2 regions of the Paenibacillus sp. FSL R10-2736 genome follow, and region 1 is predicted to be linked to the other one. Evidence: riboswitches for the same ligand, from Rfam matches in the RefSeq annotation. Region 1 holds a riboswitch; the other holds the start of a gene.
The links. Region 1 has a riboswitch for glycine ahead of gcvT (glycine cleavage system aminomethyltransferase GcvT). Riboswitches for the same ligand answer to the same signal wherever they lie in the genome.
Positions count from the first base shown of each region.

Region 2: linked by a shared signal. The riboswitch ahead of NSQ73_RS29520 (amino acid permease) and the one ahead of gcvT (glycine cleavage system aminomethyltransferase GcvT) in region 1 are both predicted to bind glycine.

Region 1 is NZ_JBBOBN010000001.1:184,120-187,536, forward strand. Features, by position in the region: gene gcvPA (aminomethyl-transferring glycine dehydrogenase subunit GcvPA) at 1-359, opposite strand, end outside; gene gcvT (glycine cleavage system aminomethyltransferase GcvT) at 359-1,480, opposite strand; glycine riboswitch at 1,567-1,666, opposite strand; glycine riboswitch at 1,670-1,765, opposite strand; gene gcvH (glycine cleavage system protein GcvH) at 1,950-2,342, shown strand; gene NSQ73_RS00760 (hypothetical protein) at 2,476-3,108, opposite strand; gene NSQ73_RS00765 (flagellar motor protein MotB) at 3,193-3,417, opposite strand, start outside.
Region 2 is NZ_JBBOBN010000002.1:333,949-337,365, reverse strand. Features, by position in the region: gene araA (L-arabinose isomerase) at 1-1,363, shown strand, start outside; glycine riboswitch at 1,829-1,908, shown strand; gene NSQ73_RS29520 (amino acid permease) at 2,059-3,417, shown strand, end outside.

The DNA of each region.
Region 1 (3,417 bases):
GACTGGAATTCAAAGATCGCTTGAAGCTCGCCTTGGCTGATCTCCGGCTGATAAGGGGTATAGGCAGTATAGAATTCCGAACGGGAAATAATATGGTTAATGACAACAGGAATATGGTGGTCATAGAGGCCAGCGCCGAGGAAGCTGGCATGGGTATCAAAGTCGGCATTTTTGTCAGCCAGACCCTTCATATGGCGCAGCAGTGCATATTCGTCCAGCGGGCCGGACATTGGCATCGTTCCCTGGTAGCGGACAGATTGAGGAATGTCAGCGAATAGCTCATCAATGGACTGAATCCCGACAGTTTCCATCATCTCTGCGCGGTCTTGCTCCGTCATAGGCAGATAGCGGTGCTTCATTACGGCTTCACTCCTTGGCTCTTTTTGTAGAACGGGGCTTTGATCACGGCAGCCTTCAGCTGTTTGCCGCGGATCTCCACATACACCTCTGTGCCGATCTCAGTATAGGCAGCATCCAGCAAGGCAAGTCCGAGATTCCGCTTCAGCGTCGGTGATTGTGTGCCGGTTGTGACTTCACCGATCTTCACACCGTCTGCATATACGGGATAATGGGAGCGGGGAATCCCGCGGTCGATCATTTCAAGGCCTACAAGGCGGCGCGGGAGGCCGGCTTCCTTCTGCTTCAGCAGGGCATCACGGCCGATGAAACCGGCTTTGTCCAGCTTCACGAAGAACTGGACACCCGCTTCGAGCGGCGTAATATCCGCCGAGAGCTCCTGGCCGTACAGCGGCAGCTTGGCTTCGAAGCGGAGCGTGTCGCGTGCGCCGAGTCCGGCAGGGGTCAGGCCATGCGGCGCGCCTGCGGCCAGCAGACCATTCCAGAGTGCAGCTGCTGTGTGGACCGGGGCGTACAGCTCAAAGCCGTCCTCACCGGTATAGCCGGTGCGGGAGAGCAGTACAGAAACGCCGCAGACCTCGGCGTGTTCGATGAAATGGAAGGGCTTCAGCTCTGCGAGCGGGGCAGAGGTAACTTCGGCCAGAATCGTCTCAGCCAGCGGCCCCTGCAGAGCGAGCAGCAGCGTCTCATCAGAGACATTCTTCAGGCTGACACCGCTGAATTCAGCGGTGAGATGCTCCTGCAGCCACTGGAAGTCCTTGTCGATATTGGAGGCGTTCACGACGAGCATATAGCGCTCATGGCCCAGGCGGTAGACGAGCAGATCATCTACTACGCCGCCGCTCGGATAGAGCATCAGGGTATACTGCGCCGCGCCGTCTGCAAGGCGGCTGACATCATTGGTGGTCATCTGCTGCAGGAAGGCTTCAGCGCCGCTGCCGTCAACCATGAATTCACCCATATGCGATACATCGAACAGCCCGGCCTGCTGGCGGACCGCTTCATGTTCCTTAACGATGCCAGTAAACTGCACCGGCAGCTCCCAGCCGCCGAAATCAATGCATCTGGACTCCGCATAAGCGGCATAGAGATCATAAAAAGGCGTTCTTCTCAAAGACTCCATCGTGTCACCCCTTAGTCTGTTTACATGCAAAAAAGGACAGGCGAAAGTCCATCAATGCACATCAAACATGCATCAATAGACGTTCGCTCTGTCCTTTGTACCTGAGAGTTACCCTGCTATCCTGCCCGCAGGTTTCCCCGTTGGTGATCCGTTTCCTGTTGTCCAGGCTGTGGATGCTCTCCAGAGATGCGTCCGGCAAAGGTCCTTTTGCCTGAGAGATTCACCCATCCCGGGCTTACTCCTTCGGCGCTGCCCCTAAGGGTCAGTCTCTCCCTATGCCATCATTCGCAAACCATATGTTTTTCTACTGACTCCATTAAACCGGGTTTACAAGCACGCTGTCAATCAAAAAACGTCAAAAAGATGACAAATTTAATTTTCCTGTCAGTTATATTGACATTAGGCAAGGTCATAACTTAGGCTATAACTAAATTTAGAACTCCAAATGTGGAAAAGAGGCGGCTTGGAAATGAGTGAAGTGTTGGACAACCTGCTATACAGCGAAGAGCATGAATGGGCACAGCAGGGTGATGGACGCGTAGTACGTGTGGGAATTACGGATCATGCGCAGCATTTATTGGGCGACATCGTGTTTGTTGAGTTTCCGGAAGTCGGCGCAGCCATTACCGCAGGCGACAGCGTAGGCAGTATCGAGTCTGTTAAGACGGTGTCGGAGCTGTATTCGCCGGTATCCGGCAAGGTTACCAAGATCAACGACGCACTCGAATCCAGCCCGGAGCTGATCAATGATCAGCCATACGGCGGCGGATGGATTTTTGAGCTGGAATTAGACGGTGAGTTCGCAGATGCGGTATCCGGTCTGCTGGATGCGGCTGCTTATAAGGAACTGGTTGGGGAATAGTTTCAACCGTTTATGTACCCGGATTTTTAGAATAGGTGACTGAACTGGATTTACGAAAAGATGAACACGGCAGGCTTCTCTTATTACATTAGATGTCACTAATGTGAGAGGTCTGTCTTTTTGCGTTTCTGTATCACTCCGGAAAGCTAAGCAGCCCCGGATAAATGCGGGGAGCCAAGTGCCAAAGGGCGGGCAGCAGAGCCAGACCCGTAACGGCAAAGATAAGGCACAGCAATAGGAACCGGTATCTTTTTCTGGGACGGGTATTGGGTTTGAGCACGAAGTAATACACACCGGCCGAATAAAACGGGAAAAGCACCACGGCAGACATGCCCATACAGACCAGAAATGTGGATTCCCCGGCGGAGGAAGGGATCATGGCTTCCGGGTTATAGACCGGATTGATCTGCAGAAAGAGGATCACAAATGTCAGATAAGCGAAGAGTAAAAGAAGAGGGAAACAGCGGATGCGTCCATCCTCGGACAAACCGTACAGCATCCACCAGACCCCGAGCCAGGGCAGGGCAAAGGCTGCGCCGGCAATAAGGAAGTCAATGCCTATATACATCAGTTTATCGGGAGGATACACATGGGCCAGGTCCCCCCAGAAGTAATCGGAGGAGAAGAACATCATAAATACAGATAATAAACCAATGAAGAAGGTAATTATTCCCTGGGCAAAAACAATCATGATCAGCGAAACCAGCTGCCGCAGAAAATAGAGAAAACGGGTGGCGTCCGGTGTCGTTCCGTTTGTAGTCTGCATAGCGTTCAATCTCCTTATACTAGCAAATGGTTGCCGTGCCTTCTCATCTGCAGAACTCTGAGCTGATTCGCTTGCGGATTCACGTTATTCTTTCTCCTGAAGCTGCCGCAGGACAATGAGTTCGACCCGGCGGTTTTTTTGCCGTCCTTCAACGGTAGTGTTATCGTAAGCAGGTCTGGTATCCGCGTAACCGGCATATTGGAAAGTATCGGGGCTAAGCCCCTCGTTATCCAGGAAGAAGCGCAGCACAGAGAGTGCGCGGGCGCCGGATAGCTCCCAGTTATCCGTGTAATCTGAAGCGGCGGTTAC
Region 2 (3,417 bases), on a different contig from region 1:
AGAAGCCCTCGGTGAAGTCAAAGCTCATGCACAGGAGATGACGGATGCCCTCAATAACAGCGGGGTGCTGCCTTATCCGCTGGTGCTGCAGGATCTGGCGGTCAGTGCAGACAAAATCACTTCGATCATGAAAGAAGTCAACTACCGTGACGAGGTTGCCGGTGTGATTACCTGGATGCATACCTTCTCCCCGGCCAAAATGTGGATCCGCGGCACGAAGCTGCTGCAGAAGCCGCTTCTGCACCTGGCTACGCAATACAATGAGAGCATTCCTTGGGCCACACTGGATATGGACTTCATGAACCTGAACCAGGCTGCCCATGGCGACCGTGAATACGGGTTCATCAATGCCCGCCTGAAGAAACAGAACAAAGTGGTAGTAGGGTACTGGGAACGCGCCGAAGTCCAGAAGCAAATTGCCGAATGGATGGACGTTGCCGTTGCGTATAACGAAAGCTTCAACATCAAAGTGGCCCGCTTCGGCGACAACATGCGTAACGTGGGCGTTACCGAAGGCGACAAGGTAGAAGCCCAGATTCAGTTCGGCTGGACCGTGGATTACTTCGGGATCGGCGACCTGGTTGCGTATGTAAACGAAGTGAAGGAAGAAGAAATTGATGCGCTGTTCGCTGAATATGCAGAGCAGTATGATTTCGATTACGGTTCATACAGCAAAGAAGCATGGGAAGCCAGCGTGAAGGTACAGGCCAGCTATGAAATTGCCCTCAAACGCTTCCTGGATGCCGGCAACTACAATGCGTTCACTTCGAACTTCGAAGACCTGCACGGCATGAAGCAGCTTCCCGGTCTTGCCGTTCAGCGTCTGATGGCACAAGGCTACGGCTTCGCCGGCGAAGGGGACTGGAAGACAGCAGCCCTGGACCGCCTGATGAAGGTGATGAGCCATAACCTGAACACCGGATTCATGGAAGATTACACCTACGAAATGGCTGCCGGACAGGAAGCGATTCTGCAGTCCCACATGCTTGAGGTTGACCCGAGCCTGGCCAGCAACAAGCCGAAGGTGCTTGTGTCTCCGCTGGGTATCGGCGACCGCGAAGATCCGGCCCGTCTCGTATTCGACGGCAAAGCCGGCGAAGGCGTTGTGGTATCGATGGCTGACTTTGGCACGCATTACAAGCTGCTGATCAATGAAGTTACTGCCTTCGAGCCGACGGTTCCGGCTCCGAATCTTCCAGTGGCCCGTGTGCTCTGGCAGGTGAAGCCTAACTTCCAGGATGGAATTAAAGCATGGATCGAGAACGGCGGCGGCCACCATACCGTGGTGTCGCTCAACTTGACTACAGATCAGATCGTAACCTACGCCAAGCTGGTTGGCCTGGATTATGTAATCATTAAATAAATAGCTTAATAATGTTGGATCAAATGAGCGGATGGGCTGTTGCCTGTCTGCTTTTTTTTAATGCAGAGCCAAGGTATTACCGGCAAACTCATCCTCCGTGCCCGTGACTTTCTAAAATCCTATACAAAATACAACATTCGATTCATTAAATTGGACTAAATCGAAAATTGTTGTACAAAAGGCAGCATTTCTCCTCCTTCATACGGTTTAGCGTGGAAATTCTTGTATTTCATACAACAATCTATCTAAACAACCGGGTGTCTGCGCATCCAAGTTGCAAAACGTACAACATTTATGCCGCTGCAGTGCAGGAGCGCACCCTAGACATCTAGCCATAGGTAGGAGACTTTTATCACTGTTCAATACTCACATGCCGAGTAATATGTTAGAATATCAGAATGCATTAACGCTTCACCAATTTAATACATTACACGGGCTATGATTGCTATGGATCACACTATAGCAGGAGCAGCTTCTGGAGAGACTGCGGGAGACCGTAGCGCCGAAGGGTTCACAATCTCAGGCAAAAGGACAGAAGAGTACGGAATTTGTATTTGTTATGCTGATTAATTACGGTCAGCGGCGCAGGTAGCTTATTTTGATATTCTTATGAACCGGGAGATTGGATGACATCCAATCTCTTTTTTATGTTATTTGGCAGCAAAGCGTTGTACACATTAAGGGGGAAAAAGGCAATGGCACAGACAGAATTAAAGAGAGATTTGGCGAACCGGCATGTACAGCTGATCGCTATCGGCGGCACGATTGGTACAGGGTTATTCCTGGGATCAGGCAGAGCGATTCAGCAGGCCGGGCCGTCCATTATGATCACGTATTTACTCGTGGGAATTGCCGTGTTTTTTGTGATGAGGGCGCTGGGTGAGCTGCTGCTCTCCAAAGCGGGATATCAATCTTTTACGGACATTGCTGAAGACTATCTGGGACCGCGGGCTGCGTTCATTACAGGCTGGACCTACTGGTTCTGCTGGATTATGACGGCGATGGCGGATGTGATTGCAGTGGGCGTCTATGTGCAGTACTGGTTCGATATCCCGCAGTGGGTACCGGCCGTCATCTGCCTGATTATTCTGTTAGGACTCAATCTGCTGACGGTCAAAAGCTTCGGCGAACTCGAATTCTGGTTTGCTCTCATCAAAGTCGTCACGATTCTTGCCTTAATTGGCCTGGGAATCATTCTGCTGGTCATCGGGTTCAAGACGGATGCGGGATCGGTGACGGTCCGCAATCTCTGGGAGCACGGGGGTGTGTTCCCGAACGGTGTCAAGGGCTTCTTATTTTCCTTCCAGATGGTTGTGTTCGCTTATGTCGGTGTGGAGCTTGTGGGTGTATCAGCCGCAGAAACAGCAGATCCGGAGAAAAATATTCCGTCGGCGATTAACAAAATTCCTCTGCGGATTCTCTTCTTCTATGTAGGCGCGCTCTTCGTCCTGCTGTGCATTAACCCGTGGACCCAGCTCAGTGCGGCTGAAAGTCCTTTTGTGCGGACCTTCAATCTGGTCGGGATTCCGGTTGCTGCAGGTATTATCAATTTCGTCGTCTTAACCTCAGCGGCTTCCGCCTGCAACAGCGGGATGTTCTCAACCAGCCGGATTCTGTATAATCTGAGCAGAAGGGATCAGGCCTCCCCGCAGCTCGGCAAGCTGAACCGAAATCATGTGCCTGCTAACTCTTTATTTATTTCTACAATAGTTATATCGGCCGGGGCGCTGCTCAGCAAGCTTATTCCGGGCCAGGCCTTCGGCATCGTTACAACGATCAGCGCCATTTGCTTCATCTGGGTGTGGGGGGTTGTGCTCGTATGTCATATCAAGTATAAGAAAAACCGTCCGGACTTACATGCCGCGTCCAAATTCAAAGCACCGTTCACACCGGTTATCAATTATGCGGTATTAACGTTGTTTGCTGCTATTCTGATCATTATGCTGTTCGCAGATGATACCCGTCCGGCGCTGCTGTTTACTCCCCTATGGTTCATTCTGTTGTTCGTCCTGTACTCCATGCGAAGCAAGAAGGAGAAAAGTGATGCCGATGTT